Regions from separate parts of the Paenarthrobacter sp. C1 genome, predicted to be linked through region 1. Evidence: riboswitches for the same ligand, from Rfam matches in the RefSeq annotation. Region 1 holds a riboswitch; each other region holds the start of a gene.
The links. A riboswitch is a leader RNA that binds a small molecule or an ion and turns the genes downstream of it on or off. The one in region 1 is predicted to bind thiamine pyrophosphate.
Positions count from the first base shown of each region.

Region 1 (7,481 bases):
GATCATTTTCGAAGTCGTCACCAGGCTCATCTTCCACTCGATGATTGTCTTCTCGATCTACCTCCTCCTCGCAGGACACAACCTGCCGGGCGGCGGGTTCGCCGGCGGCCTGACCGCCGGGCTCGCACTGACCATCCGCTACCTGGCCGGCGGACGGTTCGAGTTGAGCGAAGCTGCGACAGTCAGCGCCGGAACACTTTTGGGAACGGGACTTGCGACGGCGGCAGCGTCCGGTTTTGTCCCGTTGTTCCTGGGCGGACAGGTCTTCCAGAGCGCGATCATCGAGTTCTGGCTGCCCGTCTTCGGAGACGTCAAGTTCGTCACGTCCACCATTTTCGATATCGGCGTGTACATCGTGGTGGTGGGATTGGCGTTGGACGTCCTCCGCAGCCTTGGTGCCGAGATCGACGAACATTTTGAAGGCAAGGGCGCGCCCCTCACCGAGGAAGAGGCAGCCGAGCAGGCCGGGGTGTCGCAGGAAGCCGGGCTGGCCCAGGAAGCTGCCCAATCCGTCGCGTCCGGGAAAGGTACGGCATGAGCATCAACCTGACCCTGCTGATCGTCATGGGCGTCTTGTACGCCTGCGGAATCTACCTGATCCTGGAACGCAGCCTCACCCGCGTGCTGCTCGGGCTGATGCTGTTGGCCAACGCCACCAACATCCTGATCCTGAGCACCGGAGGGTATGCCGGCCTGGCGCCCTTCTTCACCAAGGAAACCAATCCGGATTCCTACAGTGATCCGCTTCCGCAGGCACTGATCCTGACCTCGATTGTCATTTCGTTCGCGGTCACGGCATTCATGCTCGGCATCATCTACCGCACCTGGGTCCTGGCCCGCCAGGACGAAATCCAGGACGACCTTGAAGACGTCCGCGTGGCAAAGACCCCCAGCTTCGACGCCGAGGACGACGCAATCGTGCCCTTGGAAACCTCGGAGTTCGCGGTCACCCCGTCCAGCACCTCGGACAGGAACCACCCGGAAGCCACAGAAACCCCCAACACTTCATCAACGCAGGAAGGAGGCAGCGCGTGAACCTCGCAAACCTGTCGCCGCTGGCTGTCCTCCTCCCCATCCTGGGCGCCGCGCTGGCGTTCCTCCTGATCCGGCACCAGAGCGCCCAACGGTTGGTCAGCATCGGCATCCTCAGCACCACGTTGCTGCTGGAATGCCTCCTGCTCTTCTCTGTCTGGTCCGGGGGCACAACCTCCGTCACCCTGGGCGGTTGGCTGCCGCCATGGGGTGTGGTCCTGGTGGTGGACCAGTTCTCCTCGCTCATGCTGGTGGTGTCCACAGTGGTGAGCCTGGCGGTTCTGGTCTACGCCACCGGCCAGGGCATGGCCGACGGCGACCACGAAGCTCCCGTGTCGATCTTCCACCCCACGTACCTGATCCTGGTGGCGGGAGTCTCCAACGCCTTCCTTACCGGGGACCTTTTCAACCTCTACGTCGGCTTCGAGATCCTGCTGACAGCAAGCTACGTGCTCATGACCCTCGGCGGGACGGGTCCGCGTATCCGTGCCGGCGTCACGTATGTGGTGGTCTCCGTAGTGTCATCTGTCCTGTTCCTTATCGCCATCGCCATGATTTACGGGGCCACCGGCACCATCACCATGGCGGATCTGGCCATCAAGCTGGCAGAGCTGGACCAAGGTACGCAGAACCTGCTGCATGTGATGCTCCTGGTCGCCTTTGGGATCAAGGCCGCCGTGTTCCCCCTGTCCTTCTGGCTTCCTGACTCCTATCCCACGGCACCGGCCCCGGTCACTGCGGTGTTCGCCGGGTTGCTGACCAAAGTGGGCGTCTACGCCATGGTGCGGACGGAGACCCTTTTGTTCCCCGGGGATACCCTCAACGTTCCCCTGATGGTGGTGGCGCTACTAACCATGGTTGTCGGTATTCTGGGTGCCCTTGCCCAGAGCGACATCAAACGTCTGCTGTCCTTCACGCTGGTCAGCCACATCGGGTACATGGTGTTCGGGCTGGCCATGAGCTCCGTAGCGGGCCTGGGTGCGGCAGTGTTCTACGTTGCCCACCACATCACCGTGCAGACCAGCTTGTTCCTGGTCACCGGACTCATAGAACGCCGGGGTGGCAGCTCCTCCATTGACCGCTTGGGCGGCCTGGCCAAGCTGTCGCCGTTGCTGGCGTTGCTGTTCTTCGTACCGGCCATGAACCTGGCGGGCATTCCTCCGTTCTCAGGCTTCCTTGGGAAGCTGGGTCTTCTGCAGGCCGGCGTGGAGCTCGGAACCCCACTGGCGATCGTGCTGGTAGTGGGCGGCGTGGTCACCAGCCTGCTGACGTTGCTGGCAATAGCCCGTGTGTGGAACAGGGCGTTCTGGCGCAAACCCGAGGATGCCGAATATCCGGATCCCGTGTTGATGACCCCCGGCAACGTCGGAGTGCTGCCGCGGACCATGGTGGGTTCCACTGCGGCACTGGTGGTGTTCGGGGTGGCGCTGACGGTGTTCGCCGGTCCGCTCTTCCAGGTCGCGGACGGTTCCGCGGAGATCATGCTGGACCGCTCGGCCTACATCCACTCGGTACTGGGTGACTCTGTCGAGGTGCCCCCGCTGGCGCAGAATGGCGGTACGAAATGAGCCGCAAGCCGATCTCGTTCCGCACGGAACTGCCGCTGCTCATCTGGCTGGTCATCGTATGGGGTGCGCTGTGGCGTGACTTCAGTCCGGGCAACCTGCTTTTTGGCGCGTTGATCGCCGTGCTGGTGGCCAAAGTCTTCTACCTCCCGCCTGTGGAGCTCAGCGGCAGGTTCAATGTCCTGCGTGCTGTTCCGTTCGCCCTGATGTTCGTCGCGAAAGTGGTGGCAGCGAGCTTCCTGGTGCTGTACCTGGCGGTGGTCAAGGGACCCAAGGTGCGCAGCGCCGTCGTCGCTGTTCCGTTGCGAAGCCACTCGGACCTCATGGTGACGGCTACAGGGCATGTCATCTCGCTGATCCCCGGCTCGCTGGTGGTGGAGGTGGACCGCTCCACCTCCACGCTCTATTTGCACGCGCTGAACATCTACGAAGAAGCGGACATCGACAAGATCCGCCGGGAGACGCAGAACATTGAGGCAGGGCTGATCCGCATCATGGGAACGCGGGAAGAAGTCGAGGCCCTGAAGGCAGAAGCCCGGCCCGGCATGGAAGGGGCAACGCTGTGAAGGAATTTGTTCTGGTGGCCACGGCGGTGATCCTCAGCCTCGCCGCTGCAGGTGCGATCGTGCGCATCGCGATTGGCCCATCTTTGCTTGACCGCGTCCTTGCTTCCGATGTCCTGCTGGCCATCCTTGGTGCTGCCCTCGCCATCGACATGGCCGTGAACCAACACCTCAACAACCTGATGCTGCTGGTGGCCCTCGCGGTGATCGGTTTCATCGGCTCCGTGACGGTTGCCCGGTTCGTGGCCGAGCGAAGGGAGCAAAGCAATGAGTCCTGACGCCACCGGAGTGGACTTGGTCATCGACATGGTGACCGCAGTGTTCCTCATAGTGGGCGCGCTGATGTCCCTGGGTGCCGCGATCGGCTTGCTGAGGTTCCCGGACCTCATGAGCCGCATGCACGCAGCCACCAAGCCGCAGGTGTTGGGCTTGTTCCTGATGCTCGCAGCGATCGGCCTGCAGATGCGTACTTGGTGGGTGTGGCCCGTCCTGCTGGTGGCGTGGATTTTCCAACTTCTCACCGCGCCGGTGTCCGCCCACATGGTGGGGCGCTCCGCGTACCGGACCAAACACGGGCACCGCGAGAAGCTCACCAAGGACGAACTCGAAGCCGTGGTCCAAAGGGCCGCCGCCGGCCAGGAGCCCTCCGAACCTTAAAGCAACGCGGAACCTTAAAGCAACGCGGGGTCACTTATGGCCCATTACCCCCATGGGGATGGGCCATAAGTGACCCCGCGTTGCTTGTTGGGTGATGCTTAGACGATGTCCTGCGACTTCGCGAAGCGGGCAATCGCCCGCTGGGTGCCGCGGCTGGCAAGGACCTGGATCAGCGTGCTCACGAAAGCGGAAATCAGCGCGAAGGTCAGAGCCGAGCGGAGGCTCGTCTCCATGTCATCGTTGCCTGTGGGCGGCTTGTTGCCCGTGGCCTTTTCCCAGCCTTTGTTGACGAGTTTGGTACCGACAAAGCCTGCACCGAGGCTTACCCCGGCGCCCAGCAGCTTGAAAAAGAGGTTCATGCCACCAGCCTAGCTGCACGGCACGGCTACCCGCGGTTTTCCCGCTCCTTGAGAAACGCTGCCAAGGACCCGACCGGAGCCAGAACCGGGACGACCGGGTGCTCGGCGGACCACACTGCCCCTACGGAATCGAGGACAGCGATTTCCTTCAGCAGATAGTAGGTGGGTGGCATCAGGTTCAACTGCCCTGCGGCTTCCGCTTCCAGGATTCCGGACACCGGCATCCACAGCGACTGCCAAGCCTCCGTGGTTTGATGCCGGGGCTGCGCTTCCGGTGCCGGCTTGGCCACATAGAAGTAGGTGTCGAAGCGCTTGGGCATGTCTATGGGCGTGATCCAGTTGGCCCAGGGGCGCAGGTCTCCGGGCTCGATGCCCAGCCCGGCTTCTTCCTGGACTTCGCGGATTGCTGCCGTGAGCACCATTCCCGCGTTCCTCTCCGCCAACGCTGTGTCCGCGGAAATCGAACTCTGCGCCCAGGACAACGCGTGGCTGCGCAGCAGTTCCCCGGGGTAGTCCCAGCCGGACTGATCCACAGCGTCCACCCGGCCGCCCGGAAAGACCACCATTCCTGCCGCGAAGTCCATGGTGCTGACTCTGTGCTGGACAAATGTCTCAAGCCCCGAGGGGGCGTCGCGGAGCAGAATCACGCTGGCAGCGAGGCGTGGCTCGGCCACGGGTGCGTGGGAGCCTGGAAGATCCGTCATCAGGCCATTCTTGCAGGTGCGTTGTGGGGCCTGCTGTGCGTGTTTAGGTGCGGGGATGGGGTGCAGAGTGGGCCTCGCAACGCACCCTCGTTTGTTGTGGGGCCTGGTGTGCGTGTTTAGGCGCGGGGATAGGGCGCAGAGTGGGCCTCGCAACGCACCCTCGTTTGTTGTGGGGCCTGGTGTGCGTGTTTAGGCGCGGGGATGGGGTGCAGAGTGGGCCTCGCAACAGGATTGTGACCGCGGCCCAGAGCCGGCCGTACGCGGAGGTGTAAACTGAACCCGCCCATCAGGGCAGATTTGATAACGACAGGGGAGCGCCGCCGTCGGACCTTGCAGCGATGCAGGAGACGCGAGGGCGCTGAGAGTGCGGACAGCCGCAGACCCTCGAACCTGATCCGGTTAGTACCGGCGCAAGGGAGTCGAGCTTCTCAGAGTGTCCGGAGCCGGACGGCGCAAGCCAGGCGGATTCCGGGGAGCACTTTCCCCTCCTGTAACCTCAGGAGGCAGAAAAATGACCACGGTAAACGTGAAGAAGACCAGTTATAGCTGGCGTGTTGTAGACATCGTGGTGGCGGCCCTCATCGCCATCGCCGGCGGCGTGATCTTCTGGGCCTGGTCCCAGGGCGCGGCACTGGTATCCATCCCCATGAATGCGGCGTACCCGCCCCTTACCGGCCTGATCGCCGGTGGCTGGATGATCCCCGCAGTCCTGGGCATGCTCATTATCCGAAAGCCGGGTGCGGCTCTTTTCTGCGAGGCCGTCGCAGCCACGGGTGAGCTCATCATGGGTTCGCAGTACGGCACCACGGTGCTCATCTCCGGCATCCTCCAAGGCCTTGGCGCCGAGCTCATCTTCGCCGCGTTCCGCTACAAGAAGTTCAACCTGCCCACGGCACTCCTTGCGGGCGCAGGCGCGGGCCTCTTCTGCGGTCTGAACGACTCCTTCCTGCCCTGGGGCTGGAATATCGCCTACGAGGCCATCGACAAACTGACGTACATCACCTTCACCACCATCTCCGGTGCAGTGATCGCCGGCGGCCTGTCCTGGATCGCCACCCGCGGTCTGGCCACGACGGGTGTCCTGAGTTCCTTCGCGTCGCGGAAGGCCGCTTCGGAGCCAGTCTTCAACTGATGTCTGCCACACACAGCGGCACGGTCCGGCCTGCCGCCATCTCCGCCGAGGGGTGGGGATGGCGGCATGCCGGCCGGGCCCAGCCTGCCATCCAGGGCCTTGACCTCCGCATTGAACCGGGGGAACGCGTCCTGTTGCTGGGCCCTTCGGGGGCCGGCAAGTCCACGCTCCTGCACGCCCTCGCCGGGGTGCTGGGTGACGAGGAAGACGACTCTGATGAGACCGGTTCGCTGCTGATCGACGGAGTCACTTCCCGCGAGCAGCGTGGCCGCGCCGGGCTGATGCAGCAGGATCCCGAAACGCAGGTGGTTCTCTCCCGGGTGGGCGACGACGTTGCCTTCGGCGCGGAGAACCTTGCCGTGCCGCGCGAGGAGATCTGGTCCCGGGTGCATGAAGCGCTCGACGACGTCGGCTTGCGTACCGCATCAGGCGGCGGTTTGGCATTGGACCACCCGACGGCGGCACTTTCCGGGGGACAGAAGCAGCGCCTCGCGCTGGCCGGCATTTTGGCGATGCGGCCAGGCTTGATCCTGCTGGACGAACCCACGGCCAACCTCGATCCTGCAGGGGTCCTCGAGGTCCGTGACGCCGTGGCCCGCTGCCTGGACAAGACCGGCGCCACGCTGGTGGTGGTGGAGCACAGGGTGTCCGTGTGGAAGGACCTGGTGGACAGGATCGTGGTCCTGCAGCCCGGTACCGCAGGCCCGCAATCAGGCACCCCGGGAGTCCTCCTGGATGGTCCGCCGGAGCAGGTCCTCACCCAGGCGCGCTCCATGCTGATGACGGCGGGCGTATGGGTTCCCGGCTACGTTCCCGCCACAAGGGCGCGTGCCCGGACGTCCGGGACAAACGAACTCCTCCTCGCAGCGCAGGACCTGGCCGTGTCCCGGGAAAAGCCCAGGCGGAAGCGCTTCCGAACCATCCCTCCGGTTCCGGTGCAGAGGGACATCACCGCCCAGGTCCGTGCTGGCCAGGCGTTGACCATTACCGGGCCCAATGGTGCCGGTAAGTCCACTTTTGCGCTGACGTTGGCCGGCCTTCTGGCGCCGGTGGACGGCATGGTGAGCGCCGGCGTCGGGCTTTCGGAGGGAGCGGGCATCGACCCGTACAAATGGAAGGCCGATCAGCTCATCTCCAGGATCGGCACGGTCTTCCAGGAGCCGGAGCACCAGTTCGTCACGGGCAAGGTCCTGGATGAGCTCATGTTCGGCCCCAGGCACCTGGGCCACGGCGGGGAACGCGTGGACGAATTGGTGGAGCGGCTGAGGCTCTCACATCTGGTGGATGCCAATCCCTATACACTGTCCGGCGGTGAGAAACGCAGGCTTTCAGTGGCTACGGTGTTGGCGGCGCACCCGAAGGTACTCGTCCTCGATGAGCCCACCTTCGGACAGGACGCCAACACCTGGGCCGAGCTGGCCTCGTTCCTCTCGGAGTTGCTGGACGCCGGTACCGCCGTGGTTTCCGTG
Region 1 is NZ_CP186052.1:4,183,552-4,191,032, reverse strand. It holds gene ACNAOU_RS19605 (Na+/H+ antiporter subunit A) at 1-538, shown strand, start outside; gene ACNAOU_RS19600 (Na(+)/H(+) antiporter subunit C) at 535-1,035, shown strand; gene ACNAOU_RS19595 (Na+/H+ antiporter subunit D) at 1,032-2,600, shown strand; gene ACNAOU_RS19590 (Na+/H+ antiporter subunit E) at 2,597-3,163, shown strand; gene ACNAOU_RS19585 (monovalent cation/H+ antiporter complex subunit F) at 3,160-3,438, shown strand; gene mnhG (monovalent cation/H(+) antiporter subunit G) at 3,428-3,817, shown strand; gene ACNAOU_RS19575 (DUF4235 domain-containing protein) at 3,916-4,176, opposite strand; gene ACNAOU_RS19570 (NUDIX hydrolase) at 4,203-4,880, opposite strand; TPP riboswitch at 5,179-5,315, shown strand; gene ACNAOU_RS19565 (ECF transporter S component) at 5,392-6,012, shown strand; gene ACNAOU_RS19560 (ABC transporter ATP-binding protein) at 6,012-7,481, shown strand, end outside.

Region 2 (7,481 bases), 1.6 Mb from region 1:
GCAGAACGGGCACAGTACATTGATGACGTACAGGGCCTGGGACCACAGCCAGACAACGAACACGAAACCGAGGGTCACGCCCGCCTGCAGTCCAAGCCAGTAGCCGCGCGAGAACCTGGCGCCGGCGAGAAGGCCCATGGCCGTGGTGATGATGACGGCAAAGGCCACAATGCCGATGAACATGTTGGGGAATCCGAACACGGAGCTCTGTGGTGTTTGCATCACGGCGCCGCAGGAAATCCACGGGTTCACATCGCAGACCGTTACATGGTTGGGGTCCTTGAGGACTTCCAGTTTCTCCAGGACCAACGCCCCGGACGCCAGCCAACCGATGACGCCGGTGACCAGGAGGAGCCAGGCGAAGGGCTTGTCGCGGACAGTCCTCGGCAACTTCTCCTGTTGAGCGGACGACTCTCCCGCAGCGGTGGAGGTATTGATGGCCAGGTTTTCCCTGGCGGTGCTCGGCATCGCGGATCGGATCCTTTTCGACGTTGTGCCCCGGCGGGCCGGGAAGGGTTCTTGGGAGGATTCTAACGCCGCTGGCTGTGGGCGGCGCCCAGATTGTGCCGATCCGGACGACACAGCGTCCTAACGGGCGATGTCGCGCGGGTGTGAGAGAATGAACATGGCTGGAAGCCGACCCACATTCGGATTCCGGTCCGGTGACTTGTTCCCAAGACCGCCAGTATGAGCTGGGCATGCCCGGATCACGTCGATCCTCGGTAGGCCCGCCATAACAATGGACGGCACCTGGTTGTGGCAGCAGAACAACGGGTTTCAGAACTAAGCCGCCGGCCTTCCAGGGCTGCCGCACCCCAATGATGGTGCGAACCGGAAGGCATACTACCGACTTCTGTCAACGCCTGCGGGTTTTGACAATATTTGCCCCTCTGGGCGCCGGATGTGGCGGTGTCGCTGGGGCAGGAGTGTTGCCACATATGGATAATGACCAGGTTGTAGCCGTTAATGATGAGGCAGCTCCCGCGGAAACTGCGGAAGCGCCCAAGAAAACCACCCGGACCCGGCGCAAGGCTGCGCCCAAGGCAGTTGCTGAGGTAGAGGCAACCGAGGCCCCTGCCACTGGGACGCCCGCAGTTGCGGAAACTCCCGAGGCTGACGCCAAGCCCGTACGCCGCACCCGGTCCCGCAAAAAGGTTGAGCCAACCGAGCCCTTGCCCGGCCTCGGCGATGAAACCGCCGCAGGCCAGGAGCCTGCTGCCGAAACCCAGCCCGAAGCCGTCCCTGAAGCTGCCCCCGAAAAGCCGGTCCGCCGTCGTCGTGCTGCCAAGCCCAAGGTGGAGGCAGAAGAGACGCCCGCAGCTGCTGAAGTTGTTGAAGAAACCACGACGCCGGAGGCCGGCACCCAGCCGGAAGAACCTGCCGCTGAGGAAGAGGCTCCGGCCGAGGAAGCTGCTCCTGCCGCTGCCACCTCGCTGTTCATGGAGCCGGTTTCCATCACGTCGATGATCTTCCAGGCCCCTGACCTCACCACTGTCCCGCGCGTTGCGGCCGTGGAAGAGACGGACGACGAGCCGGAAGACGACGCTGAAGCAGCCGCAGACGGTGAGCTGGACGAGGGTGGCAGTCGTCGCCGTCGCCGGAGCCGTGGCCGCCGCGGGCGCCGTGGCACTGAACGCGACGAGAACGACACCGAAGACAGCAATGACTCCGGCGACGAAGAAGCTCCCGCAGCTGAAGCCCTCGAGGAAGGCGTCACGTCGCGTCGCCGTCGTCGTCGGCGTCGTGGAGACCAGGACCTTGAACTGACGGGCGGCTCGGATGACGACCCGCCCAACACGGTAACCCGCGTTCGCGCCCCCCGGCCCATCACGGAAACGGCTCCTTCCAACCGGGTCGCCAGCGTCAAGGGCTCCACCCGGCTCGAGGCCAAGAAGCAGCGTCGCCGCGAGTCCCGCGAGACCGGACGTCGCCGCCAGGTGATTACCGAAGCCGAGTTCCTGGCACGCCGCGAATCCGTGGACCGGCAAATGATCGTCCGCCAGCGCGACGACAGAATCCAGATCGCAGTCCTTGAAGATGGCGTCCTGGCCGAGCACTTCGTGTCCAAGACGCAGCAGGACTCCCTGATCGGCAACGTCTATCTCGGCAAGGTCCAGAACGTCCTGCCATCCATGGAAGCTGCATTCGTTGATATCGGACGCGGCCGCAATGCGGTGTTGTACGCCGGTGAAGTCAACTGGGATGCAGTGAACCTGGAGGGCCAGCCGCGCCGGATCGAGAATGCGCTGAAGTCCGGCGACTCCGTCCTGGTCCAGGTGACCAAGGATCCGGTGGGTCACAAGGGTGCCCGCCTCACAAGCCAGATCTCACTTCCGGGCCGCTACCTTGTGTACGTGCCGGGTGGATCCATGACCGGCATCTCGCGCAAGCTGCCCGACGTCGAACGCAACCGCCTCAAGCGGATCCTGAAGGACCGCCTGCCGGAAAACGCCGGAGTTATCGTCCGTACGGCCGCTGAAGGTGCCTCGGAAGAAGAACTGACCCACGACATCAACCGTCTGCGCGCGCAGTGGGAAGGTATCGAAGGGCAAGCTTCCTCCACCAAGGTGCTGGCACCGGAACTGCTTTACGGCGAACCGGACCTCACCATCAAGGTTGTCCGTGACGTCTTCAACGAGGACTTCTCCAAGCTGATCGTCTCCGGTGACGACGCCTGGGACACCATCGAGGCTTATGTAACCTATGTTGCCCCCGACCTCGTGGGCCGCCTTGAAAAATGGACCAAGGATCAAGACATCTTCGCTGCCTGGCGCATCGATGAGCAGATCCACAAGGCTCTGGAACGCAAGGTCTTCCTGCCGTCCGGTGGCTCGCTGGTCATTGACCGCACCGAAGCCATGACGGTGGTGGACGTCAACACAGGTAAGTTCACCGGCAGTGGTGGAAACCTGGAAGAGACAGTTACCAAGAACAACCTTGAAGCTGCCGAGGAAGTCGTTCGCCAGCTTCGCCTGCGTGACATCGGCGGCATCATCGTCATCGACTTCATCGACATGGTCCTGGAATCCAACCGCGACCTCGTTCTCCGCCGCATGGTGGAGTGCCTGGGCCGCGACCGTACCAAGCACCAGGTTGCTGAAGTAACGTCACTGGGCCTTGTCCAGATGACCCGCAAGCGCATGGGCACCGGTCTCCTTGAAGTCTTCGGTGAGCAGTGCGAGCACTGCGCAGGCCGCGGTGTCGTGACGCATGACGAGCCCGTGGAGCACCGCCGCGCCAACACCGTGGCAGCCGAGCAGCACCGTCCGCACACCGAGGCACAGCAGTCCACGGCCCGCACCGAGCGCAAGCGTCGCCGCGGCAAGGGCGGCGCCCAGGGAACGGTCGAAGCACCGGCCCAGGTCCATTCGACGCCGTCCGCCCCTGTTGCGGCACCGGCAGCACACCCGGAAGCCCAGGACCCTGCCCGTCAGGCAAAGGCCGAAGCAACCCGGGCTGCACTGGCGACGATTGCAGCGGCCGCGCATGCCGCCCACCTTCACGATGACGAGCTCCACAAGGCAGAGGAGCAAACCCGGGCGGCCGGGGAGCATGGTCCCGACGCCGGTTCAGTCTCCGCTGCCCCGACGGCCCAGGAAGCCGCGGCACACGACGCCGCTGTCCGCGAAGGCCGGGCCACTCCAGTGCTGCGTTTTGGCGGCGAAGAGGTTGCCTTGCCTTTCGTTGAACACCACGATGAGCCGCAGGCAGCCCGGCCGGCCATGAGCCTGGACCGCCTGGCCGAAGCTTTCTCGCACCTTGGCGCGGCACCGTCGCCTGAGGACCAGAAAGCCAAGGAAGCTGTCGAAGCCCCGAAGGCTGCGAACACCCCGACGACTGAAGCTCCGGCTCCGGCCGCCGACGAAGCCCCCTCAGCATCGCGGGGTCGTCGTAGCCGCCGGAACCGCAGTGCAAGCAGGGCCCAAGGCGCGGCCAACGAGACCAGTGTTGAGCACCACGACGTGACCGCTACGGCCGCGAAGGGATCGGCGCACGAGTCCAAGGCGCCTGCGGAGCCGGTCAGGAAAGCGGCCCCGGACGAACCCATCATCCTGGGCGTCGGCGTACCGGCCTCCGAACTCTAACCGTTTGTGACCGCACCAAGGCCCCGCAGTTCCGCTACCAGCGGCAATTGCGGGGCCTTTTGCTGTCTGCCGGTGCGCTAGGCTGGGGGACTGACACGGGGTGCCAGGCGATGGGCCAGGCTGAGATCCAAACCCGTTGAACCTGTCCGGTTAGCACCGGCGAAGGGATGTCCTCATGGCCGCATTGTCATCTTCCGCTGTTTATCCGCTGGCGGAGGACCGCAGACGAACCCCCCGGGTACTTAGCATCGCGGGCTCCGACCCGTCCGGAGGAGCCGGAATCCAGGCTGATTTGAAGAGCATCGCCGCCCACGGTGGATATGGCATGGCTGCCATTACGGCTTTGACGGCCCAGAACACCCTGGGTGTCAGCGGTGTGCACGTACCACCCGTGGAGTTCCTGCGCCAGCAACTGGACGCCGTCAGTACCGATATCGTCATCGACGCGGTGAAGATCGGGATGCTCGGCGACGCGGCTGTTATTGACGAGGTGCGCAGTTGGCTCGAATCGGTGCGCCCCGCCGTCGTGGTTCTTGATCCCGTGATGGTGGCCACCAGCGGTGACCGCCTGCTGACCGAATCCGCAGGGGAGGCCCTTCGTTCCCTGCTTCCATTGGCGGACCTGATCACGCCGAACCTGCCCGAGCTTGCCATTTTGCTGGGGGAAACCGAGGCTGCTGATTGGGCATCGGCATTGGAGCAGGGCAAGCGACTGGCAGCTGAGTGCGGAAACACGGTCTTGGTCAAGGGCGGTCATCTGGCCGGCTCGGAATGCCCCGATGCCTTGATCAACACCAGCGGGCTGTTGCGGCAGGACGTCATCGAAGTGGCAGGTCCAAGGATTGCGACCCGGAACAGCCATGGCACTGGATGCTCGTTGTCGTCCGCCTTGGCTACCGTCCAGGCGCGCACGGGCGACTGGGAGGCCTCACTGCGCGAAGCGAAACCGTGGCTGCTCCAGGCCCTGAGGAGCGCAGGGGAGCTGGAAGTGGGCCGGGGCAACGGGCCTGTGGACCACTTCCACCACCAGCGCGTCCTCCAGCCTGGCGGATTTGCTGCCACTTTGTGGAAGGAAGCCATCCCGGAGCTTGAAAAAATCCACGGCCTCAACTTCATCCAGGAACTGCAGTCGGGGCATTTGCCGGAGCCGGCGTTCAGCTACTACCTTGCGCAGGACGCCATCTATCTCAATGGCTATTCCAGGGTCCTTGCCCGTGCAGGTGCGTTGGCGCCCACCGAGGAAGAACAGCTGTTCTGGGCCAAGAGCTCACGGCAGTGCCTGGAAGTTGAATCGGAACTGCACAGGAACTGGTTGAGCTCCCGTGAGGCTTCGGGCGTCACTGGACCGGTCACCAAAGCCTATGTGGACCATCTGCTGGCAACGTCGGCATCCGGCAGCTATGCGGTGGTCCTCGCGGCGATCCTGCCCTGCTACTGGTTGTATGCGGAAGTGGGTCAAAAGCTCCACGCCGCGTTCGTCGATGCCGGGGCCTCCGGCGGGCATCCCTATGCGGACTGGCTGCGGACGTACGCCGACGAGGACTTTGCCTCCGCCACAAGGATGGCGATCAACTTCACAGACGCGGCGGCCGTTGCCGCTTCCGGGCGTGAACGTGCGGAGATGCTTGAGGCTTTCAGGCAGTCCTGCCGCTACGAGACGGCGTTCTTTGATGCTCCGCGGCTCTACGCCCAGGGTGGCCCGGCCTGTTGAATCGGGACTGAACCGGGATGAAAAGCATGGCTTGTCCCGCGCGTCGCGGGCGTGATCACGTTAATCGCCGCCAAACCCTGTAGGCTGTATGGGCACGGTGCCGGGAGAGTCCGTTACACCTCGTGATGCAAGTCACGGGGTAGCCTCCGGTCCCGGCCTCATTTGCAGCTGAGGGTCAAACTAGCGTAATCTTGATCTTCGGTGCTTACGCCAACACTTGGGTTATGCCCCTTGGAATTGTTCATGGGATGACTCGCGGACTTCGAACAGAAGTCCACGGCGTTGAGGCACAGCGCGAACCAAGCCTGATTCCGGTGACAGGTTCCGCACGCAAATTTAGTTATAAACGTCGAGAGAAGTGAGTACCCAAGTGGTGTACGCGATTGTCCGCGCAGGCGGCCGCCAAGAAAAAGTTTCCGTTGGAGACTACGTAACGCTTAACCGCGTCCCCGGTGGAGCCGGTAGCACGCTTGAGCTGCCCGCCTTGCTCCTGGTTGACGGCGACAAGGTCACCTCCGCAGCAGCGGAACTGGCCAACGTCAAGGTTACGGCTGAGATCCTCGAAGACCTCCGTGGTCCGAAGATCGTCATCCAGAAGTTCAAGAACAAGACCGGCTACCGGAAGCGTCAGGGTCACCGTCAGGAACTGACCAAGATCAAGATCACCAGCATCGCGTAACTTTCGTTACCCGCTGTTCAGGTTTTTCAGTTTCCCCAGAAATTTAGAGGCAGGCATTTCACATGGCACACAAAAAAGGCGCGAGTTCCACTCGCAACGGTCGTGACTCCAACGCACAGTACCTGGGCGTCAAGCGCTTCGGTGGTCAGGTAGTCTCCGCCGGCGAAATCATCGTTCGCCAGCGCGGCACCCACTTCCACCCGGGTGCAGGCGTCGGTCGCGGTGGCGACGACACCCTGTTCGCCCTGCAGGCCGGTGCGGTTGAGTTTGGTACTCGCCGCGGCCGTCGCGTAGTGAACATCGTTGCTGCTGCAGCTGCAGAGTAACAACAAGTTCTGAACCGGTGGAGCGGGCCAAGCGGCCCGCTCCACCGTTCTTTTAACCGCATTACAATCGACTAGGGCGCCCTCAGGCGCGCTGGTTTTTGCAACAGCGCTGGCAACAGCAATAGAGGAGATCCACGTGGCGAGCTTTGTAGACCGGGTAGTCCTGCACGTATCCGGCGGAACCGGCGGCCACGGCTGTGTCTCCGTTAAGCGGGAAAAGTTCAAGCCGCTCGGCGGTCCCGACGGCGGCAACGGCGGCAACGGCGGCGACGTCATCCTCCGCGTGTCAGCCCAGACCACCACTTTGCTTGATTACCACCACGCACCCCACAGGCACGCCACCAATGGTGGCCCCGGCATGGGCGACTGGCGTGGAGGCAAGAACGGCGAGACCCTGATTCTTCCGGTCCCTGACGGCACCGTGGTCAAGACCAAGGACGGCGAAGTCCTGGCAGACCTGGTGGGCGAGGGTACTGAATACATTGCGGCCGCCGGCGGCCAGGGCGGCCTCGGCAACGCTTCCCTTTCTTCGCAAAAGCGACGCGCCCCGGGCTTTGCGCTCCTCGGCATCGAAGGCGAATCCAGTGACATCGTCCTGGAACTGAAGTCCATTGCCGATATTGCCTTGGTCGGCTTCCCCTCCGCGGGCAAGTCCAGCTTGATTGCTGCCATGTCCGCTG
Region 2 is NZ_CP186052.1:2,599,837-2,607,317, reverse strand. It holds gene ACNAOU_RS12175 (vitamin K epoxide reductase family protein) at 1-468, opposite strand, end outside; gene ACNAOU_RS12170 (Rne/Rng family ribonuclease) at 939-4,085, shown strand; TPP riboswitch at 4,172-4,270, shown strand; gene thiD (bifunctional hydroxymethylpyrimidine kinase/phosphomethylpyrimidine kinase) at 4,261-5,796, shown strand; gene rplU (50S ribosomal protein L21) at 6,167-6,475, shown strand; gene rpmA (50S ribosomal protein L27) at 6,538-6,801, shown strand; gene obgE (GTPase ObgE) at 6,938-7,481, shown strand, end outside.
Region 2: another riboswitch for thiamine pyrophosphate. It lies ahead of thiD (bifunctional hydroxymethylpyrimidine kinase/phosphomethylpyrimidine kinase); the one in region 1 lies ahead of ACNAOU_RS19565 (ECF transporter S component).

Region 3 (7,481 bases), 1.3 Mb from region 1:
GCACGGTTTTGATCCGGTCGCGGAACCGGCGGAATCCAACGTCGCTGCCGACGTCGCCATCGTGATTGGTGCCTTGGCTGATTCAGGGGGCGGCCACGTCGTGGCGCACGAGCAAGGCGCGATCTCCGCCATGTTGGCGGCCGTTGAGCGCCCTGATCTTGTGCATTCGCTTTCCTTGGTGGAGCCCGCCTGTTTGTCCCTGACTGCTGAGCTTCCCGCTACCGCTTCATATCGGGCGCTGATGGAACCGCTGTTTGAGGTGCGGGGCCAGCTCAACGACGCCGATTACCAGCGTGAGTATTTCCTCCGCGCGTTTTCCGCCGAAACGGGAGGGCTCGACTCTCCCGAGGCCCGGCGTTCTGCCCGCAGGCTCCGGCTCCAAGCTCCGCCGTGGGAAGCTCCACTGCACATTGTTCCTGGTGTTCCCACCCTGGTTCTTACGGGTGGTTGGGAGCCGCTGTACGAGGAAATCGCCGCGTACCTCCAGGAGACCGGTGCCCTCCGCCGTGTGGCAGCAGGCGGGCACCGGCCCCAGGACTCACCCGACGGCGATCACATCATCCGCTCGTTCGTCGCAGAGGTGGGACGGGCCAGGTCAGTTCAGGCTTCCTGACTGCGTGGTCCCATCGATCGGCTCCGGCGTCCGTGCGGAGGCCACCTGGAGCTCCGGCAGGTAGACCTTTCCACCGGAGGCGAGGAACTCCGCACTCTTTTCCCGCATCCCGCTGTACATTCCGGCGATCGCCGCTTGGGATTCTGCTGAACCGTATTCGTCGCGGATGTCCTGGCTGATGCGCATGGAACAGAACTTGGGCCCGCACATTGAGCAGAAGTGCGCCGTTTTGGCGGGTTCGGCCGGCAGCGTTTCATCGTGGAACGACTCGGCCGTCACAGGATCGAGGGAGAGGGCAAACTGGTCCCTCCACCGGAACTCGAAGCGCGCCTTGGAAAGTGCGTCGTCGCGCTCATGTGCGCCGGGGTGCCCCTTGGCAAGGTCCGCCGCGTGCGCCGCGATCTTATACGTGATCACCCCTGTTTTGACATCGTCTTTGTTGGGTAGGCCCAGGTGTTCCTTGGGCGTGACGTAGCAGAGCATGGCCGTACCGTAGCGGGCGATCTCCGTGGCACCGATGGCTGAGGTGATGTGGTCGTAGCCGGGGGCGACGTCGGTGACCAGCGGACCCAGGGTGTAGAACGGTGCCCCTTTGCAGAGTTCCTGCTGCCGTTCCACATTTTCGCGGACCAGGTGGAACGGGATATGCCCGGGACCTTCCACCATCACCTGCACGTCGAATTCCCAGGCGCGCTGTGTGAGTTCGGCCAGGGTGTCCAGTTCCGCGAATTGTGCGGCGTCGTTGGCGTCAGCGGTAGCGCCGGGACGCAGGCCGTCGCCGAGGGAAAACGCGACGTCGTACTTGGCAAAAATTTCGCACAACTCGTCGAAGTGCGTGTACAGGAAGTTCTCCTGGTGGTGGGCCAGGCACCACCCCGCCATGATGGACCCGCCACGGGAAACTATGCCTGTCACGCGGTTGGCGGTCAGCGGTACGTACCTGAGCAGTACACCGGCATGGATCGTCATGTAGTCCACGCCTTGCTCGCACTGTTCGATCACTGTGTCACGGAAGATTTCCCACGTGAGCTTGTTGGCTTCTCCATTGACCTTTTCCAGCGCCTGGTAGATGGGAACGGTGCCGATCGGAACAGGGGAGTTGCGGATCAGCCACTCGCGGGTGGTGTGGATGTCGTCGCCGGTTGACAAGTCCATGACGGTGTCCGCGCCCCACTGCGTAGCCCACTGAAGCTTGTCCACTTCTTCGGCAATTGAACTGGTGACGGCCGAATTGCCGATGTTGGCGTTGATCTTCACCAGGAAGGCCTTGCCGATAATCATGGGCTCGGATTCGGGGTGGTTGATGTTGTTGGGAATGATCGCGCGGCCGGCGGCGACTTCGCTGCGGACCAGTTCGACATCGCAATTCTCGCGCAGCGCCACGAAACGCATCTCAGGCGTTACCTGGCCTTGCCGTGCGTAGTGCATCTGGGTGACGGTCTTACCCTCGACGGCGCGCCGAGGCACCGGTTGCGCGCCCTTCCACTCGGCTGAGGCGGCCCCGCGGCGAACAGCCGACTTGCCGTCGTCGAGCAGGTTCCGTTCGCGGCCGGAATAGGCCTCAGTGTCGCCGCGGGACTCGATCCATGCGGCCCGGAACGGTTCCAGGCCCACGACCGGATCGCTGCCCGGGCCTGCCGTCCGGTACACCTGCAGTGGTGCGTTGGCTTGGCCATTGGGGGAGGGCTCCAGCGCGATTTCCGTGACGGGGACGCGGATTCCGGCATCATGGTCTTCAAGCCATGCCAGCGAATGGGACCTCAGGGACTGCGTAACAGGCTCGTTTTGGGCAGGGCTGGACTCGCTTTGGGCAGGGCTGTGCTGTGTTTTGGTGGTGCTCAAAGGATTACTCACTTCCTTCGCCGGCATTACCCGGACAGGTTCAACGGTCGCAGGCTGCCTCAGCCCGATCTCAGCCCCTGCAAGGGCCCCCGTGTGGTCGTAGACGAAGCTACCACAGCTGGCAGGGGGCGCCCAGTCACATCAGTCCGCCGAAGCCTGCCGCCCCGCTGCGGATTAGGCTTTTGCCATGGCCAACATCATTGAATTCAGCGGACCCGTGCTCGTGGCAGCAGATGACGTGCGCCAAGGAATGTGGTCTGTTGGGGGAGCGCTGACGTTTGAAAAACCGTCGTCCCCTCCCGACAAGGTACTGGACGGTTGGGTCCTGCCGGGTTTCGTGGATGCCCACTGCCATATCGGATTGGGCGCCGGTGGGGCCGTGGACGACGCCACCACCCTCGCGCAGGCCCAGGCCGACCTCGCTTCGGGAACCCTGCTGATCCGCGACTGCGGATCTCCCAGCGACACACGTTGGGTGCAGCAGCGGACGGACTTGCCCCGCATTATCAGGTCCGGCCGCCACATCGCCCGAAGCCGTCGGTACCTGCGCGGATTGGGCCATGAGATTGAACCGGAACAGCTGGTGGAGACCGTCCGTAAGGAGGCCCGCGACGGCGACGGTTGGGTGAAGCTCGTAGGCGACTGGATCGACCGGGGCATTGGCGACCTGGCGCCCTCTTTTCCGGCAAAGCTGGTCAAGGACGCCGTAGCTGCCGCCCACGAGGAAGGTGCCAGGGTCACGGCGCACTGCTTTGCGGAGGACACAATCGACGACATGCTGGATGCCAACATCGACTGCATCGAACATGCCACTGGCCTTCTGCCCCGGCACATCCCACGGCTGGTGGAGCAGTCAGTGCCGATCGTTCCCACGTTGGTGAACATTGCGACCTTTCCGGAGATCGCCGCCCAGGCGGCGCCAAAGTTCCCCGGGTACGCGGACCACATGACGCGGTTGTGGCAGCGCCGGCGTGAGCGGGTCCTTGAGGCTTTCGAGGCCGGGGTGGCGGTCTACGCGGGAACGGATGCGGGCAGCGTGATCAAGCACGGCCGCATCGCGGACGAAATGCATGAACTGCACGACGCCGGCCTGCCGCCCGCCGCGGTCCTGGATGCCGCTGCGTGGGGCGCCCGGAAGTGGCTGGGAGCCGACGCCATCAGCGAAGGCGCCAGTGCCGACGTCGTTCTCTGCCATGACGATCCCCGGCACGACCTACGGACGGTATCCGGGCTCAAGCACGTGGTCCTTCGCGGTGAACTCATGGGATGAGCGTCAAATGGTTGGGAATAAATTGAAGCTTCAAGTAATTTAGAGAAGTAGAACCTGCCGAAAGGCGGACACTTCAACACCGGGAGCTTCACATGTCCACATCATCCGCACAGGACCTTCTTCCTGCCGACCTCGCCATGGGCACTGTCATGCTCAAGGTCGGCGACATGAAAGTCATGAGTGACTACTACCAGCGTGCTTTGGGCCTTGTGGTCGTGGCCGAACAGGACGGCGGCCTCTACCTGGGCCGGGCAGGCAAGCCCGTGGTTCACCTGGCGCCGGCTGCGGGGCTCCAGATTCCGGGGCGGGGGGAAGCCGGGTTGTTCCACACCGCCATACTGTTCCAGGATCAGCCCTCACTGGCGGCCACCATCGCCACCGCTGCCGGATACGAACCCCGGGCGTTCGTGGGCAGCGCAGACCACCTGGTCAGCGAAGCGTTCTACTTCACCGACCCGGAAGGCAACGGCATCGAGCTTTACTACGACAAGCCCCGTGAAACCTGGCAGTGGGACGGCAAGAACGTCGTCATGGACAACGTGGCCCTCCCGCCGCAACGTTTCCTTCAGCAGCACCTGAGCGAAGAGGCCGTCACGGGCCAGCATCAGGCAGCGGCCGGTGTCGGGCACGTCCACCTTCAGGTGGGTGACGTCGCCACCGCCCAGGACTTCTACGTCGGGACCCTGGGCTTCGAGCGGACCGCGGGCTGGCACGGCCAAGCACTGTTCGTATCCGCCGGCGGCTATCACCACCACATGGCCATGAATGTCTGGAACAGCCGGGGTGCCGGCCCCCGCAAGGACACTCTTGGGCTGGGGGAAGTGTTGATCGAGGTTACATCCAGCGAGGATGTCGGGGCCTTGGCGGACCGTTTGCGCGTTGCCGGGGTGCAGAACCATCACACCGGCGCTGAACTGCAGTTCGAAGATCCGTGGCGGAACAAGCTTCGGGTGGCTGTTCGCTAGGCAGCATCCCGCCGGAGTACCCGTCGGTGCCCCGTGCTGCACTAGGCTGGGCAGTGACGGTTCGGGACCCTGGCGGGCCTGCGCCGGACGTCCCGTCAGCACGAAGGATTGAGAGTACTTTCCATGGGCTTTGCCGAAATTTTTGTAGCCACCCACGACGAAGCACTCAAGCGGGCGGCAGCCCTGGGTAAAGGTGCCGATGCCGCAGGCCCTGCAGTCCGCATCAACGGCATAACGGACTTCGAGGTGGAACAACTGGGCGACCTCGCCGGCCAGGCCGTCCATGCCGCAGGCGCTGACTACGAACTCGCGCTGGTGGACGTCACCAGTGACGCGCTGCTTGGCGTTCCCGAAGCGATGGTGAGGGCCTTGGCCGAATTGCTCACGTATGAGAGCGAAGGTGAAGCCAATGTCCTGGATGACGTTGCTTCCGCCTGGGCGGAACAAGAAGACATGCCGTTCGACGCCGCCCAGTCCCGGCAGTACGTTCAGCAACTTGCCGCTCTGGCCACGGACGTGGAAAAAACGGAGCGCGCCGGGCTTTACGTCTGGTCCGAATAGCCACCTCTCGGGCTGGGTCCGGGCACTGACCGGGCCTTGGTGTGACCAAGAACTCACCGACCCGGAGGGCTTGAGTCGTAATCTACCCGGGCATCTGGCACAATAGACAGGTACTCGATCGGTGCGGCCCCTCTCTCCGTGCTCGTATCTTGTCCTTCGAACCGTCTAGTATGGCCCGCCCCACGGGTGCAAAACGTCGGGTTCAACCCCGTTTCAGAAACAGGAGTGACCACAAAAGTGGCCGTAAAGATTCGCCTTAAGCGCTTCGGTAAGATGCGCGCACCGTACTACCGCATTGTCGTCATGGATGCCCGCGCCAAGCGCGATGGCCGTGCCATTGAAGAAATCGGCAAGTACCACCCCACCGAAGAGCCGTCGTACATCGAGGTCGCTTCCGAGCGCGCCCAGTACTGGCTTTCCGTTGGCGCCCAGCCGACTGAGCAGGTTGCTGCGATCCTCAAGATCACCGGTGACTGGCAGAAGTTCAAGGGCCTCCCGGGCCAGGAAGGCACCCTGAAGACGAAAGCTCCCAAGGAAGCTTTCGTAGCACCGGAGAAGGGTTCCGTCATCATCCCGGAAGCCATCACCAAGAAGGCCAAGAAGGACGACGCTGCCGAGGCTCCGGCCGAGGCTGAAGCAGAGACCACCGAGGCTGAGTAAGTTGCTGGCAGAAGCGCTCGAGCACTTGGTTCGTGGGATCGTTGACAGCCCTGAGGATGTCAAGGTCAGTGCCAAGAACAACCGCCGCGGGGAATCCCTTGAGGTGCGCGTTCACCAGGAGGACCTCGGACGGGTGATCGGCCGTCAAGGACGGACCGCACGCGCACTGCGCACTGTGGTTGCCGCCTTGGCTGGTGGCGAGCAGGTCAGGGTCGACGTCGTCGACACCGACCGCCGCCGGTAACGCGCTCAGCACTGCTTGTCTTAGATCCGGCCCCTTCACCGAATATGGTGGAGGGGCCGGATTGCTTTGTCCAACACTTCACACCGTGGCTGCCCGGCGGCGCGGAACAACAGGAATTCAGAGGAACCCATGCAGCTCCAGGTGGCCCGGATCGGTAAACCCCATGGCATTCGCGGCGAGGTAACGGTGCAGGTACTCACTGACGCACCCGCAGAGCGCTTCGTCGCCGGAACCGAGTTCGTCGTGGAGCCGGCGTCCGCCGGACCCCTGACCGTCCGCAGTGCCAGGTGGAACAAGGACATCCTGCTGCTCGGATTCGAGGAGATCGCGGACCGAAATGCCGCCGAGGCCATCCGCGGCGCCAAGCTGTACATCGAAACCGAGGAACTCGACGACGAAGACGACGACGAGGGTTGGTACGAACACGAACTCGTTGGGCTGGAAGCGCGCGTTGGATCCCAGGTCGTGGGCAAGGTTGCAGCGCTGACGACGTTGCCTGTTCAGGACCTGCTGACAATCACCACGGACGAGGGAAAGGAAATCCTTGTTCCCTTCGTGGATGAAATCGTTCCCGAGGTCAACATCGAGGACGGATACATCCTCATCACCCCGCCTGCGGGACTCTTTGAGCTCAATGACGACTCCTCTGACGACGCAAACGATGCTGCGGGGGATGACGCCTGAATGAGGATTGATGTCGTCAGTATTTTCCCCGAATACCTGGCCCCCCTTGAGCTCTCCCTCATAGGCAAGGCCCGGCAGGACGGATTGCTGGAGCTCAACGTCCACGATCTCCGCAGCTTCACCACCGACAAGCACCGGACGGTGGACGATACCCCGTACGGCGGCGGTGCCGGGATGGTCATGAAGCCTGAACCCTGGGCCCAGGCCCTTGAGTCGCTGGTGCCTGCGCACGAAGGTGCCAAGCCCGTATTGATCGTTCCGTCACCGGCAGGACAACGCTTCAACCAGGCGCTGGCCTACGAACTCGCTGAAGAAGAGCAGCTGGTCTTCGCCTGCGGCCGATACGAAGGCATCGACGAACGCGTCATGGACTGGGCCCGGGACCACTTCACGGTGCGCCCCGTCAGCCTCGGGGACTACGTTCTCAATGGTGGCGAGGTAGCTGTCCTTGCCATGGTTGAGGCAATCGGTCGCCTGCTTCCCGGGGTGGTCGGAAACCCGGAATCCCTGATCGAGGAGTCGCACTCCGACGGCCTCCTGGAGTATCCCGTCTACACCAAGCCCTCGTCGTGGCGGAACCACGATGTTCCGGAAATCCTGCTCAGCGGCAACCACGGAAAAATTGCCCAGTGGCGCCGCCAC
Region 3 is NZ_CP186052.1:2,889,105-2,896,585, reverse strand. It holds gene ACNAOU_RS13600 (alpha/beta fold hydrolase) at 1-613, shown strand, start outside; gene thiC (phosphomethylpyrimidine synthase ThiC) at 596-2,455, opposite strand; TPP riboswitch at 2,451-2,558, opposite strand; gene ACNAOU_RS13590 (amidohydrolase family protein) at 2,643-3,725, shown strand; gene ACNAOU_RS13585 (VOC family protein) at 3,818-4,690, shown strand; gene ACNAOU_RS13580 (hypothetical protein) at 4,814-5,251, shown strand; gene rpsP (30S ribosomal protein S16) at 5,489-5,911, shown strand; gene ACNAOU_RS13570 (RNA-binding protein) at 5,913-6,155, shown strand; gene rimM (ribosome maturation factor RimM) at 6,285-6,839, shown strand; gene trmD (tRNA (guanosine(37)-N1)-methyltransferase TrmD) at 6,840-7,481, shown strand, end outside.
Region 3: another riboswitch for thiamine pyrophosphate. It lies ahead of thiC (phosphomethylpyrimidine synthase ThiC); the one in region 1 lies ahead of ACNAOU_RS19565 (ECF transporter S component).